Regions from separate parts of the Paenibacillus sp. EB106-04-04-XG159 genome, predicted to be linked through region 1. Evidence: predicted binding sites of a transcription regulator. Region 1 holds the regulator's gene; each other region holds the start of a gene.
The links. The regulator Rex, encoded in region 1, represses fermentation and respiration genes when NADH is low (regulators of the CRP and FNR family bind a similar motif). The targets are predictions, from matches to a motif close to TTGTGAAATATTTCACAA.
Positions count from the first base shown of each region.

Region 2: the regulator Rex is predicted to act here: its motif matches at 1,988-2,005, upstream of AC3WTP_RS01085 (cytochrome ubiquinol oxidase subunit I).
Region 3: the regulator Rex is predicted to act here: its motif matches at 3,485-3,502, upstream of adhE (bifunctional acetaldehyde-CoA/alcohol dehydrogenase).

Region 1 covers NZ_JBYTDY010000011.1:58,894-64,422, forward strand. Annotated here, with positions in the region: gene AC3WTP_RS14635 (diguanylate cyclase) at 1-365, opposite strand, end outside; gene AC3WTP_RS14640 (hypothetical protein) at 455-988, opposite strand; gene AC3WTP_RS14645 (amidohydrolase) at 1,004-2,311, opposite strand; gene AC3WTP_RS14650 (redox-sensing transcriptional repressor Rex) at 2,304-2,957, opposite strand; gene dinG (ATP-dependent DNA helicase DinG) at 3,005-5,529, opposite strand, start outside.
Region 2 covers NZ_JBYTDY010000001.1:227,391-232,919, reverse strand. Annotated here, with positions in the region: gene cydB (cytochrome d ubiquinol oxidase subunit II) at 1-351, opposite strand, end outside; gene AC3WTP_RS01085 (cytochrome ubiquinol oxidase subunit I) at 344-1,756, opposite strand; gene AC3WTP_RS01080 (MGDG synthase family glycosyltransferase) at 2,500-3,708, shown strand; gene AC3WTP_RS01075 (Glu/Leu/Phe/Val family dehydrogenase) at 4,025-5,290, shown strand; gene AC3WTP_RS01070 (GNAT family N-acetyltransferase) at 5,487-5,529, shown strand, end outside.
Region 3 covers NZ_JBYTDY010000012.1:59,497-65,025, reverse strand. Annotated here, with positions in the region: gene AC3WTP_RS15655 (ABC transporter permease) at 1-1,130, shown strand, start outside; gene AC3WTP_RS15650 (hypothetical protein) at 1,303-2,037, shown strand; gene AC3WTP_RS15645 (Crp/Fnr family transcriptional regulator) at 2,289-2,999, opposite strand; gene adhE (bifunctional acetaldehyde-CoA/alcohol dehydrogenase) at 3,597-5,529, shown strand, end outside.

The sequences.
Region 1 (5,529 bases):
AATAAATTTACGTCATCATCTAAAATAAGGACAGAGGGGTCTGTCTCCACATTTTTCTCGTTAAAGCTATTATGTATGAAACCTTTGACGTTGCGCTCCGATTGATTCAACGTGTATTGATGCAAGTCGTTCAGAAACAACCGCGCTTCCTCAGCAGTCCATACCTCTCTCTCATTCGACTCAATCTGATCGAGCAATCGCTTCGCGATCTGCATCAATTCACTCAATTCAATCGTGCCTGAAGTACCCTTAACCGTATGTAAGAAGTGATACAATTCATCTGAACGTATTATATCTGTACGATTGAACCAAGTATTTAACTGTTGCTCAAGGCTCAACATGAATTGAGTCTGATACTTATTCATCTTCTACCCCCTAGCACTTGAAATTCATTCCCATGATGTTCTCTGCATAGTAAAAGCGCAAAGGAATAACAATACCTTTGCGCCTACATTCACTGATTTGGCATCGAATAGATATCTCCGGTCGGTGTCCCGTCAGCGAAGCGGAAGAAGTGATAATAATATCGTAGTTCGCCAGTCTCATCCTTACGTCTGACTAATGCCTGCCACACATATTCATTATCTTTAATACCCGGTATGATGTGTTTAATGCTGACTCCCGGATACTGCTGTAATAAATACTGCTCAATATCCTTCTTAGAGACGCCATCAGAGGCAGCCTTAACAGATACTTGCTCGGTAGTAAGGTCAACCCAAGCCATCTGGGTGACACCTGCTTCGTCTACACCTGTGACGACATAACACACACTATCCCATATCGACTTCTCTACTCCGCTTACGGAAGCCCAAGCGACTGTTTTTTGAGATTCAGCAACAGCTTTTGCTTCAAGCGAATTTTCATCTGCGCGAACATAATTTACATACCACACGCTCAAAATAGCGAGCAGGAGCATCACTACGAGCGCAGCCAGAACGACAATCCGCACTCGGCTATAGCGCTTCCTTGGTCTGCTTCTAGATAACATTCACATATCCTCCACTTAACGAGACAGCAAGCCTTCGAAACAGCGTGCTGCTTCGCGGCGTACCCGTTCTTCATCAAGGGTCAAGCAGGCTCCATTATTGACTACTTGCTTGCCATCAACCCATACATGCTTAACATCCTTGCCGGAAGCCGAGTATACCATGTGGGATACTAGGTCCGTATGCGGCAGGAGATGCGGTTGATCAATATCGACAGCGATGAAATCCGCCTTCATTCCAGGAGCGAGCAAGCCGACATCCTGAAGCTGGATCGTTTGGGCGCCATTAATAGTCGCAATTCGCATTGCTTCCGCAGCGGGTACCGCTGTTGGATCGCCAGATACTCCCTTATGGATAAATGCAGCCAAACGCATCTCTTGGAACATATCTAGATTGTTATTGCTAGCTGCTCCATCTGTTCCCAGGGATACGTTCACGCCTGCTCGGAGCAGGTCAGTAACTCGAGCTACTCCGCTTGCCAGCTTCAGGTTGCTGGCAGGGTTATGAGATACGCCGACCTTATGTTTAGCCAATATTTCGATTTCTTCGTCTGTGAGATGAACGCCATGAGCTATATACGACGGTCTGCTGAAGAAACCCAACTTCTCCAGATGCGCGACAGGACGCAATCCGTACTCCTGCACATTTTGTTCAACCTCTGCTCTAGTTTCAGACATATGTGTATGAAGCATCATATCCAGATCATGAGCGGCTTGCACGAATTTCTCAATGAAAGCGGGAGGACAAGTATACGGTGCATGTGGAGCAAGCATGGTCGTAATTCGACCTTCCGCACGTCCGTTCCAATCTTTCGCAAAGCGCACAGCCTCTTCCAGCTTCATCTGCTGCACTTCTTCGCTGCATAGACCGATGGCACCGCGCATTAATCCCGCGCGAATACCTGCTTGCTCAACAACCTTCCCGACCTCATCCATATGGTCGTACATATCTACGAACGTAGTGGTGCCGCTCTTCAGCATTTCCAGCACAGCGAGAGCAGAGCCCCAATACACATCTTCGTCAGTAAACTTAGCCTCCATTGGCCACATTTTTTGCTGAAGCCATTGTTGAAGCACCATATCATCGCCGTAACCGCGCAATAATGTCATTGCAGCATGTCCATGGGTATTGACTAAACCCGGCATAAAGAACAGACCGCTGCCATCAAACAACTCCGAATCTTCCTTATAATGATCCGGCAGCGTTTCACCGAGGTAGACAATCTTTCCGTTCTCTACAACCATGTATCCATCAATAGTGCTCGATTCTGCATCCGGATGGATCTGAGCAAAGCGTCCGTTATGGACGATGAACCTTTTAGGCATTCTCAATCGTTTCCTTTCCTTCTTCATCTTGCAAGTAATAAGCCAAGCTGAACAGATCCGTCGTGAAATCTGCAGTATGCACGCGAACATGCGGCGGTACCTTCAGAATAACAGGAGCAAAGTTCAAGATCGCTTCCACACCTGCTTCGACGAACTGATCCGCAACATTTTGGGCTTCCAGCGCAGGTACCGTAATAATACCTATCCGAATCCCCATATCCTTAACTGTATCGATCAACTGATCCATTGGCTGCACCATAAGATTATTCAATGCTGTTCCCATTTTATCTGGATGCGCATCGAATACAGCAACAATCTTCATATTATCTTGCAAGTACGTGGTATAGTTGCACAGCGCTTGACCGAGTTTACCAGCACCGACTAATCCCACGTGAATCTTGAGATCAAGCTTTAGGATATGTCTAATCTGCTCGATCAGATAAGACACATCATAACCAATACCTTTACGACCAAAGTCTCCAAAATAAGCGAGGTCCTTACGAATCTGGGCAGGATTCAGATCCAGCTTCTGACCTAAATCTTGAGATGATATTGTTAGAACTTCACGCTGTTTCAATTCCATGAGGTGCCGTAAATAGATCGGCAGACGTCTAACTACGGCTTCTGAAATCTTCATCGCTTTCATATCCTGTGATCCCCCTTCTACATAGCTGATTATCATCATAGTTTTGATTAATCTTGTAAAGCTCTTTCCTGCTCCTCCCTGAACCAATCACGGATCCGCGGCACTAAGTGCTCGGTAGTCATATGCTCCATCTTAGGACCAGGTAAAGAATATAAGAAATGTTTGCCATAACTCGTCTCGATTACACGGGTATCATAAATAATTACGATACCACGATCCCTAGAGGTTCGAACTAATCGTCCAAACCCTTGCTTAAAGCGAATAACGGCTTGTGGAATCGATAGCTTCCGGAACGGATTCTGATTCTGACGCTTTAAGCGTTCGGACTTCGCTTCAACAAGCGGATGATTAGGCGGCTGAAACGGAAGTCTAACAATCGCTAGACAAGTCAAAGCCTCACCAGGAATGTCCACCCCTTCCCAGAAGCTGCTAGTTCCTAACAGCACGGATGCAGGATGCTCCTGAAAACGGCGAGTCAGCTTGCTTCGATTGCCGCTGTCCATGCCTTGTCCCAATACTTGAACACCATGCGGCTGAAGCATCTCCTTCAGCGGTTCATACACTTCCTTCAACATGCGGTACGACGTAAACAGCACCAACATTCTACCCTTTGTCACAATGGCTACATCTGCAAGCGAATGAAGCAATTTATCGGTAAAGATCGGATCCACAGAGCCCTTAACCGTTGGAAAGTCTCGCGGAATGACAACTAGCGCTTGCTCGCGGTAATTGAACGGAGACGGAAGAATAACGGTATGCAATCTTCCGGTACTAGAAGCCTCCTTCAAACCGATCTGTTCCTCTAAATACTGAAATGACTTGTCGACAGATAATGTTGCCGAAGTCAGAATGACACTTTTCTTCGGTTCGAAGAAGTATCGATTTAGCGCTTCGCTGACATCAACTGGCACTGCGTACAGATGCATCGACTTATGCTTATACTGAGCATTGCCTTCCATCCAATACACAGAATCTGGATCAGTTGCTTTCATAAAGAGGCGGAAATCCTCGCGAATAATTGAGATCTCCTTGAATATCCCCGTAACATCTGTTATCACGGGCTGCAGCTCTTCGTCATCCGCATCTTTCCATTCCAATACAAGCTTTTCGCCCGTACGTACAATTTCACCTAGACGAACATATACATCTTCTTCAAGCTCAGCGATCCCCTGCCAATCCCGCGGTCGAGCGCCAGATTGCAGTCGGAGTACGGATTGTCCTGCTTCAGCTTGTCCCGGCTCTGGAGGCGGCATCAATTGATATAGGACATCATGAAGACGGTCCCAGACGTCTCGTACATCGACGAGCTGTGTAAGCAGCTTCTCAATGCCGTCAGCCCAGATCATTGCTTTCTCACTGCCTGACAGACGAAGCCGCGTTTGCAACAGCAGCAATAAGCCGTTCTTACTATCTTTCACCAAACGTGTCAGCGGGTGCATCAATGAAAAATATTGCAGATGTATGCCCAAATGCTTGCTCGCGGTTTCTTCAAAATGATGCCCTTCATCAATAACCAAATGCTCATAAGCAGGCAGCAGTCGATGCTCAGCTATGACATCAGTAAACAATAAAGAATGGTTCGTGATGATGATATCCGATTGATTGGCATCATTCTTCGCGCGATGGTAGAAGCAGCGCTTAAACCATGGGCACGCCCGATTAAGACAGGAATCGCTGTCGCTCGCCACAGTATCCCAAAATTCTGGGCCTTTATGCGTTAGATACAGCTCCTCGTCATCACCGTGCTCAGTCTGACTTAACCATACCATCATCTGTGCAGCGGTTAATACATCGTCGCGTCCATGCAGGAAATCTCTATAGTTTATTTTATGTTCAAATTTTCTCAAACACAAATAGTGACTGCGACCTTTTAAGACCGTTGCCTTGAATGAAACAGGTACAATGTGCTCTAGAAGCGGTAAATCTCGCTGTCTCAGCTGTTCTTGCAAATTTATGGTATGTGTGCTGACAATTACCTTCTTATCATTCTTAACCGCATAATAGATAGAAGGAATCAGGTAACCTAAAGATTTTCCCGTACCTGTACCTGCTTCAATGAGAAGATGTCGATCATCTTCCATACAATTCATCACTTCACGAAACATCTGTTCCTGAGCCTCGCGCGGTTCATAGTGCTCAAGCTTCTCTTGCAATGTACGGTGAATCTCACTCATAAACGATGTGAATGAGACACCTTGCAGTGGAGACTCGCTAAGCCCTTCGCGAGGAGGCTGATTATCTGTCCATTCATCCACACGAAATACCAATTGTCGGAAGGAAAGTGCTCGAGCATCCTCAGCCATTCGCGTTACGTCGCGCTCTCGTTCATCAAGCAGAGCCTGCAGAAGCCAGCCTAGATCTCGTTCCTCTTCCCCAAGCAGCTCGACTAGACGCTGGAGAGTAAGCAAGGGCAGGTCATTAATGGTCTCTAAGCACTTCACGAAAATATCTGCAGTTGCGCGAGCATCGCTGTCTGCTTGATGCGGGCGGTCATGTACAATATCGAATGACTGCGCAACCGATCCAAGCTGATACGAGGTCAGAGATGGAAATAAGATTCGCAGCATTTCGA
Region 2 (5,529 bases), on a different contig from region 1:
ATCCCATGTCTTCTTCCATGCTGCAGTGCTTCCTTGGTGACGGAATTCAAACGCTACGCCGCGTCCGATAAGCGCAAGCAGCAGCACGACGAGCGGAATATAGAAACCGCTGAACATCGTCGCATACCAATGTGGAAATGCGGCGAACATCGCGCCGCCCGCTGTCAGGAGCCACACTTCATTGGCATCCCAGAACGGGCCGATGGAGTTGATTAATACGCGTTTCTCTCCATCATTTTTCGCTAAAAATAATGTCGACATACCTACACCGAAGTCAAATCCCTCTAAGAAGAAGAATCCAACAAACAACACACCGACAAGGACAAACCACAGTTCACTCAACTCAAACATGGAGATTCTGACCTCCCTTACTGAACGGATCGTTCGTCGTTACTTCTGCAGCGTGATCATGATCCACCGCATCTGGACCCTTCTTAATCACTTTAACGAACAGATAGAGCATGACAACTAATAGAATCGTATAGATCGTTGTAAATGCGATCAGGGAGAATAACACCTCACCTGAAGTAACGCTAGGAGAGACACTGTCTGCTGTCGTCATTAAGCCGAATACCGTCCAAGGCTGACGACCAATCTCTGTCATAATCCAACCGGCTGTATTCGCGATGAACGGCAAGGAGATCCCAAATACCATCATTTTCCAATACCAAGGCTTAATCTGATCAATCTTCTTGCGAGCCATCATATATACACCGTACATAGCCAACAAGATCATAAGCGAACCTGCTACAACCATGATGCGGAAGCTCCAGAATGTTGTCTTAACCGGAGGAATATAATCACCTGGACCATACTTCTGTTCATATTCCGCTTGCAGTTCCTTCATCCCGATAACTTCACCGGAGAATTTACTATAAGAAAGGAAGCTCAGTGCATATGGAATCTGTAACTCCATGCTGTTTTCCTGTTTTTCTGTGTCAATCTTAGCAAATACCGTCCATGGCGCAGGGTCTTCACTCGTCGTCCACAAGGCCTCTGCCGCAGCCATCTTCATTGGCTGTGTATCAACCAGATACTGTGCTTGCTGGTGACCAAAAAGCGCAACACCAATTGACGAGATCAAAGCTACTACGATAGCGATATTAAATGACTTTTTGAAGAAGGCAACATCCTTCTTCTGCATCAAGCGCAGCGCACTAATACCTGCGATCAAGAATGCGCCTGTCGCAAATGCGCCCAATACGGTATGCGGAAACTCTACAAGTGCCTGACCGTTGGTAATGAGTGCCCAGAAGTCGTTCATCTGTGCGCGGCCATCAACAATTTCATATCCGACTGGATGCTGCATGAAAGAGTTCGCTGCCAGAATCCAGAAGGCTGACATCGTCGTCCCTAACGCGACTAACCAGATACAGGCCAAATGCACTCTTTTCGATAGACGATCCCAACCGAATATCCATAAACCGATAAACGTGGATTCCATAAAGAACGCAGCCAACGCTTCAATTGCAAGCGGCGCCCCGAACACGTCTCCTACGAAGCGAGAATAGTCCGACCAGTTCATACCGAACTGGAATTCTTGAATAATACCTGTTACTACACCTACAGCAAAGTTAATCAGGAACAGCTTGCCCCAGAACTTTGCCATCTTTCTGTACTGCTCTTCACCTTTGACGACATACATCGTCTGCATAATGGCGATGAGCAGCGCCAATCCGATCGACAACGGAACGAAGAAGAAGTGAAATATCGTCGTCGCTGCGAATTGAATACGGGACAGTTCAACTACATCCATCCGTAATCCCCCACCTTTCTCATACTAGTACCATTTTCCATATTTACATGCTATGTCAAGCTAAGTGGCCGCTTCCGCCTGCTTCAGTGACCATCGAAACCTGCGGTCGGCGGTATTAGCCTGTATAACGGAAGATCAAGAGTGTTGCTCGTGACCCATCATCATTCTGTCAAAAAAGTCACTTCATCGTTGTGACAATTATCACACACTTGCCCGTTCTCTTTGAGCAATTTGAGAACTTTTTCTCAAACTTCACAAGTTTGTTGAAAATGTGGGTGAATTCTATCACAATTGTACTTGCGTTTGACTTATAAGGCATTTTAACTTTTGTAATAGTGTTTATTGTCAAGCGCATTCTGTGAAATGGGTTCTATTATACCATTTTTCCATAAATAGGTTTACATTTCATCATTCCTCTATATAATAGATACAGATAAGTATGGCTTTAAAGATGTGGTTACAAAGTGTATCAATCGACTAGCTACCCTCAATGCTATCAATAGCCTTGACGACACCTGTGAATATTGGCGCTTCTCTTCCTGTATACCCGTTGAATTCATTCCATTCCATATACCTGCTCTCCGTTTATGTAACAACTTCACCGAAAAGTACTCGACGAAAGTCTAGTTCAAATACCAATCCAGGGTCGGTTTTACCACAGTCATCCATTTCATAAAATGAGAGTATAAGCCATGCAGACTTGACGATTAAACAAAAGACACAACACAAGGAGAGAGTGGAGTATGTTCGGGTGGACGACGCTAACAGACAAGACTCACAGAACCAAAGTACTGGTACTGACCGGTTCACTCGGGCATGGTCATGTACAAGCTGCTAGTGCAATTGAAGAATCAATGCGGAAACGTTACGGCAATCATATAGAGGTACAAATCGTAAATTATTTGGAACAGATGGCGCCACATCTTCACATGGTAGGCTCCTATTGCTTCGTACAATGGCTCAAGCACTTCCCTGGCATGTACGGCACACTCTTCGAATGGATGCGGAAAGATCGCAAGCTGGCGCAATTCATCAAGAATGTGCGCCTAACAAGCTTGCGCCCGCTGGCCAAGCTCATTCGTGAGACAGATCCAACTATCGTTGTAAGCACATTTCCAGCCGCGAGCGCTGCAATCTCTAAATTGAAAGAACGCCGCATCATTAACTGTCCAACTGCGACAGTCATTACCGATCATACGGATCACAGCTTCTGGCTGTATCCATGTACAGATATGTACTTGGTCGGATCCGAGCATGCTAAGCAGAAGCTGGAGCATCAAGGAATACGCAGCAGCAAGATTGTGGTTACCGGAATCCCGGTACGGCCTGCCTTCTATGACGCTTATAATAAAGAGGAGCTTCGCGTTCAGCACGGGCTGCACACAGAGAAGTTAACTGTCCTTCTCATGGGAGGCGGCTGCGGCTTGCTGGATCCGGCGATATTGCACGCAATGGAGTCTGCCGCTTGGACCAAAGACCTGCAGATCGTCGTCGTGTGCGGTCGCAACGACAAGCTTCAGCGTCAGCTTCAGCATTGGAGCGAGAAGGTGTCGCTCGACGTGCATATTAAAGGATACATCAATAACATGCATGAATATATGGCGATGGCTGATGTGATGATTACGAAATCAGGCGGTGTTACAACTGCGGAAGCGATAGCCCAGCACCTGCCGCTTATCATTTATAAACCGTTGCCTGGTCAAGAGCAGGATAACATCTCCTATCTGCTGAAGACCGGACTTGCCTGCCAAGCAGAAGATGTTCCATCCTTGCTTGAATGCTTGTCCCGCTTCACAGCACAACCAGAACTGCTCAAGCAGATGCGCCAAGCCGTAGAGCAAGAGCATTCAGGCACTGAGCGGGATCCGATCGATGCCATCATGCAGTTGAGAAGCACGCCAGCACCTGCTATCCGCTCAACGCCGTCTTGGTTCCGGCGCCCAGTGGGCTAGCCATAACAAGATCCGGTCTCGTAGAGTTACGCACTCGATGAGAACCGGACTTTTTGTATTTTTTCAGTATTTACACGTTTACCCATAATTTAAGCGAATGAATAAATCCTCATAGTGATGTATACGTTTGCATAATGGGTTTTTCCATAATTTACGGCTAATATCCTCGTGTTTCAAGCGCTCATGGATTTTTTTTATCAGTGTATATTGTGATTTTTATACATAAAATACACAAAAGCCATTTAAAAATGTCAATCATCTCTTTATAATAATTAGCAAGCGTTTTGTACCAATTTAGAAGGATAGGTGAGTGGATATGATACAACATAACACAACTACAGATGATTCGTTGAACCCTTATTTAAATGCACAACGTCAGGTGGACGCTGCAGCGGCAAAGCTACAACTGCCTAAGCATGTGACAGAGATATTGAAGAAACCTAAGCGTGTACTGTCCGTCAGCTTCCCTGTGCGTATGGATGATGGTTCAGTTCGCGTATTCGAAGGCTTCCGCTCCCAACATAACAATGCAATCGGTCCAACTAAAGGCGGTATTCGTTTCCATCCAGGCGTTACTCTCGATGAAGTTAAAGCATTATCCATGTGGATGACCTTCAAGTGCGGAGTTGTCGGCCTCCCTTACGGCGGCGGCAAAGGCGGCGTTATTTGTGATCCTAGAGAATTTAGCAAAGCAGAGCTTGAACGCGTTAGCCGGGCATTCATGGAAGCTATAGCAGATATTGTAGGTCCGGAGAAGGATATCCCAGCTCCAGACGTATATACTACTCCACAAATCATGGGCTGGATGATGGACACTTACAGCCGTTTGAAAGGACATTATTCACCAGGCGTTATTACAGGCAAGCCGCTTATTATTGGCGGATCGCTTGGACGCAACGCTGCTACAGCACAAGGCTGTGTTTATGCTATTGAATGTGCAATGGCTGATAAAGGCCTCCCAATCGAAGGTGCGACTGTAGCGATCCAAGGCTTCGGCAACGCAGGCCGCATCGCAGCTCGCCTCCTGAATGACATGGGCGCTAAGATTGTAGCAGTCAGCGATTCCCGCGGCGGTATCTATGATCCGAACGGCTTAGATGTTAGCCGCGCTGAGCATCTGAAAGATCATTCCGAGCTTACAGACTACGGCCCTCAATATATCATTAGCAACAGCGAGCTGTTGGAGCTACCTGTTGATATCTTGATTCCAGCAGCACTTGAAAATGTCATCACGAAAGAGAACGCTGGAAACATCAAAGCCAACATCATTGCAGAAGCTGCTAACGGTCCAACAACACCGGAAGCTGACGTTATCTTGAACAATAACGGCATCACCGTTATTCCTGATATCTTGGCTAATGCGGGCGGCGTTACGGTATCTTACTTCGAGTGGGTACAGAACCTGAACAACTACTACTGGTCTGAAGAAGAAGTGCTTGAGAAGCTAAGAGCTAACATGATTAGATCTTGTGAAGCTGTTCGTGATATGGCAGCGGCATATGACACGGACCTGCGTACTGCTGCTTACATGATCTCGATCAAGCGAGTAACAGACGCAATGACAGCACGCGGTTGGGTATAAAGGGTATAAGATAGCGGCAATTCAATCTATATGCAGCATGTAAGAGTGCGAAGGGTCCTTTGTAAGATGGAGGATTCTTCGCATTTTTGTATATGGGGCCTATTCGCGTAGACACCCGTACAGCATTCGGAACGCGCTTGTCTTTATGCGATTATTCGGTTATAACTGGGAATAGATCTAGAGGAGGGATGAATTCATGAGAACTTATACATTAATCCAGCAGCAACTAGACAATGGAT
Region 3 (5,529 bases), on a different contig from region 1:
CTCAATCTGCGCATCGGATTCGAAGCAATGCTCGAGTATTGTTCACGATAGCGATCTTGAGTACGGTTGTACTGACAGCTACTGCAACTGTATTCGTCTTTAATTATGGTTATAAACAGTTCGTTGCAGAATCGAATCCGTATGAGTTGACGATACGAAGCGATTATAATAATCCGAAGCCTATTAAAGATGAACGAATATATGAACTGGCTGAACAATATGGTCACGAGATTACAGCTGAAGTTGAAACGAATCTCCTGGAAGGTGATCTTGAAGGAGACACTCCTTGGACATTAACGGTATCCATGATCAGTACAAGCCAGTATAACCAGCTAGCCGAGCCTTTGAATATTGAGCTTATCGAACCATTTGAAGAAGGGGCATATTGGATTGATCAGGGTTCACTTGGAGCGATGACTATGGACATGTCGGGAGTAGTTGAGAAAGGTAGTCATATACGACTCAAGCTAGCTGGAGAAGAACAGCCTCGTAGTTTCTTCATTATCGATCGCCTGAATCGGACGGTTGTTTCGGAAGCGTATGTGGCAAGCGGACTGCTGGTCATGCCCGACCCTATATTTCAAGAGATGGAACAGCGTGCTGAGGATGATTCTAAATTAACAGTGCACAATTACATGGTAAGCGAGTGGCAAGATTCTGGTCCGTTAGCTGATGCGATCATAAACGAAGCAGGGGAAAACAGTTATCTGGTTCGTAGTAGAATTGATACTATAAATAATTTCAATCAGGTCAGCTCATTAGCTCTATTTATCGGGATGTTCATCAGCTTACTGTTCTTTATTGCCACCGGCAGCATCATTTATTTCAAGCTATTCAGCGATTTGCAGGAGGATCAAGCTTTTTTCAAATCTCTAACTAGACTTGGCTTGTCCATTGAAGAGATTCGCAAGGTTGTTAATTGGCAGATGGGTCTGATCTTCTTCCTCCCTTGTTTAGTGGGAAGTATCCATACCCTAGTTGCCATGATCACATTGTGCAATCTATTGTTTGTTAATATCATACAGTATGCGCTGACCGTAGTTGGAATCTACATTGTATTTCAGTACATTTATTTCTTAATTACGAGAAAAGCGTACATGACCTTAATTATGAAGAGAATAGGTATATGACATAAAAACACTAATTATACACGGTTCTTGCCGATATTCCGGCAATATCGTGACAATTGCGAATTTTATGACATGTTTGATACTTTTTATTGGCACCATTCATGCATAATGATATTGATAAGCTTGCATATTCAGATTATTTATACATTAGGCGTGAAGGTGAGTGGAACGGATGAACAACCATCGATCTTGGTGGAAACGATTAAGCTGGTTAGGCTTAATCGGCGTAATTCTGCTTACAGGCTGCTCTCAAGCACCAGAGTCTCAACCATTAACGGCATTATCGGCTGCAGAGACGAAAACGCTGCCAGAGGTTACTGTGTTGATTGACGGGGGATCGTATGTCCCCAATATTACAAAACGAATTGCGATAGAATGGAAACAAGGCATGACTGTTAGTCAAGCATTGGCACATACAGGTATTGTAAAGCTTAAGAGTGACTCCTCTGAAATAGCTTCCGTGGGAGATATCTCTCTAGATCCGAAGATGACCTGGGGGCTCATGCTGAACGATTATGAGATTCGTCAAAAGGAAAAGCTGGCACAACCGATTAAAGAAGGTGATCAGCTTACGGTCTATGTGGAAGAGCTGGATGTAGATACGAGCAGTGCGATTATTCCGAGTGTCACGTTAATGATTGATGGGGGCACAGCGCTGCCGGATATCACCTCTACGTATGCAATGCCGCTAGAACAAGAGATGAAGTTGGTCGAAGTCTTGAAAGAGTTCGGAAACGTTAAATTGTCTGAGGATAGTAAGGATATTATTGAGATCAACGGTGTCTCGTTGAAGCAAAATTACGCTGTGCAGTTAATGATGAATGATCAACCCGTTCAGATAACGGACATGAGCGACATTCGAGTGGAACCTGATGACAATATCATCATTCAGGTATCGAAGAACTGATAAATGATTTAGTGCAGAGGCTGTTGCATATGTAGATGATTCTACCTATGGGGCAAGCCTCTTTTTCAATGGCGCTAAGCGATATCACAGTCTAATAGCGGAACGATTCATTCCTTGCGAAGATAAGCGATAAGGGGGGGCGGGGTGGGGGTAGAATATTATAGAAATAAAAAAAGCGCTGAATATGAGGAGCTACTCCTACACAGCGCTTATAAGCATATCAATCATATAAATACCATATATTATCCAGACTAGATCCGGCAGATTTCCTTCGGACACAACTCACAGTGGCATACTTCCTGCAGCTGCTCAAGCTCACGAATGACGATCATACCGTTGTCATATTCGATCACACCGCGTTTGCGCAGATCGCTGAGCATCCGGTTAACGCTTTCGCGAGTAGCCCCGATCATGTTGGATAGATCTGTATGCGTAATCTTCTTATTAATCAGAATGCCGCCATCATCTAGGTCTTGACCGTAAGTGTTGGACAGTCGAATAAGCGTGGAGCATAGCGCGCCTGGTTTACCATACATCATCAGATCGCGGAATTTAGTTTGAGTCAGTCGATGGTGAATTCCCATCCATTTCATAAAGTCGATCGAGAAGTCGCAATGCTGACAGATCAAGACTTCAATATCACGTTGTTCGATAACGCCAACTTCGCCTTCCTCGATAACTTCCGCGGTGAAGCTATGCTTCGTGCTGTGGAATGGATCGACTTGACCGACAAGGTCTCCAGCTTGATACATGTAGAGAATCAATTCTTTCCCTTCATCTGTTGACTTTGTGATCTTAACACGTCCACTCTTGAGCAAGAACAATTTATCGGCAGTGTCCCCTTCCCAAAACAGGTGAGAGCCTTCAGGGTATGTCCGATCTTTAGATAAAGATATTAGATGTTCCTGATTCTGTTCCGAGAAGCATGAAATATTACAGTGTTCGTGGAATTGCTCCTTCATATGGTCCACTCGGTTTCCCTCCTATATGTTCAAGGTTGGTTCTCATATTCGCGAGCTGTTAACTATCGCATACAAACCTTGTGACATGTTTCACTTTTTTTATTCTTTACCTCTATATTGAGCGTTAAGAACGTAATTGTCAATTTCTTTAGCGATTTTATTTATTTACAGTCCAAAAAAGTGCGGTGATATTAATCACTTTTGACAAATTTTCATGAAAAGGTATAATTAGGTAAATTGATATAACGATTGTTAAAAACAGTTTGTGTCCCAGGTTGATTAAATACACCTTGTTCTTTTTACAATAGAATACATCTTATGGGTGATGACTTTATAGGAAGACTTGATGATGTTTCTTCATTCTTATTATAGCAATTACAGCAGTGAAAGCGCATGCATTTTGAATATTTTAAAAAAATGATGTTTTTAATGAAAATACGTGAAAAATATCACATACCCCAAGGTTGCGATCGTTTATGATTACATTGTGAAAACAATCACAAAACAAAAGACTTTGACACTCATATATAGATGGATGATACTGGAGTAGAAGTACAAATGGTGTTGAAGTCAAAGTAATTTATATGGAGGCGGAGAATGATGGCGAAGACCGAAGTGAAACCAACTGTAGAAAACAAAGAAAATCAAGTTGCAGCACACATTCAACAGCTCATTGACAACGCAAAGAAAGCTCATGAAGAATTCATGAAGATGAATCAAGAGCAGATCGACACGATTGTACAGCAAATGGCGCTAGCTGGACTTGATAAGCATATGTATCTGGCTAAAGCAGCAGTTGAAGAAACGAAGCGCGGTGTTTACGAAGATAAGATCACGAAGAACATCTTTGCTACCGAGTATATTTATCACAACATTAAATATAGCAAAACGGTAGGCGTTATCGAAGAGAATGACTTTGATAACTGCATCCAAATCGCTGAGCCGGTCGGTATCGTAATGGGTATCACACCAGTAACAAATCCAACTTCTACAACTATGTTCAAATCGCTTATTTCCATCAAGACACGCAATCCGATTATCTTTGGCTTCCATCCATCAGCACAGTTCAGCAGCTCGGAAGCGGCACGCATCCTGCGTGAAGCAGCAGTCAAGTACGGCGCTCCTGAACATTGTATCCAATGGATCGAGATTCCATCCATGGAAGCTACCAATGAATTGATGAACCACCCTGACGTCGCTTTGATTCTGGCAACAGGCGGTTCTGGAATGGTTAAAGCAGCATACAGCTGCGGTAAGCCAGCTCTCGGCGTAGGCCCAGGTAACGTACCATGCTTCATCGAGAAGAGCGCTAAGATCGATCAGGCTGTAACAGACTTGATCCTTTCCAAGACATTTGATAATGGTATGATCTGTGCTTCTGAGCAAGCTGTAATTATTGAAGAGCCGATCTACAACGAAGTGAAAAAGATGATGCAGCAAAACGGCTGCTACTTTACCAATAAAGAAGAAACAGTTAAACTGCAAGGTCTTGCCATGAAATCTGGCACTTGCGCAGTGAATCCGACAATCGTTGGTCAACCAGCAGTGAAGATTGCTGAGCTTGCAGGCTTGAAGGTTCCGGCAGACACGAAGATCCTGGTTGCTGAGATAGATGGAGTAGGACCAAACTTCCCGTTATCTGCTGAGAAATTGAGCCCGATCCTTGCATGCTATAAAGCTAAAAATGCGGACGCTGGTATTGAGCTCGCAGCTGAAATCGTACAATTCGGCGGTATGGGTCACTCTTCAGTAATCCACTCCCGCAATGATGAAATTATCAATAAATTCGGTAATCGATTGCAAACTGGACGGATTCTTGTCAACTCTCCATCCACTCATGGTGCGATCGGTGATATATACAATACGAATATTCCATCTCTGACACTTGGCTGCGGATCTTATGGACGCAATTCCACTTCCAACAACGTAACATCTGTCAATCTCATCAACGTGAAACGGGTGGCGAAGCGTACTGTGAACATGCAATGGTTTAAAGTTCCTAACAAAATTTATTTTGAAAAAGGCTCTACACAATACTTGGAAAAAATGCCTGACATCAATCGCATCATGATCGTTACTGACCCAATGATGATGAAGCTCGGCTACGTTCAAAAATTGGAGCACTACTTGCTGAAACGCCGCAATCCAGTTCAAATCGAGATCTTCTACGATGTTGAGCCAGATCCGTCCACTAACACGGTGAAGCGCGGTACTGACATGATGAACCGATTCAAACCAGACTGCATCATTGCACTTGGCGGCGGTTCTCCAATGGATGCTGCGAAAGCCATGTGGCTGTTCTACGAATACCCGGATACAGACTTCAATAACTTGAAGCAGAAGTTTATGGATATTCGCAAACGGACTTATAAATATCCAGTGCTTGGTCAAAAAGCGAAATTTGTTGCGATTCCAACAACTTCGGGTACTGGTTCTGAAGTAACATCGTTCGCTGTAATTACGGATAAGGAAAATGGTCATACTAAGTATCCGCTTGCTGACTATCAATTGACTCCAGATGTTGCCATCA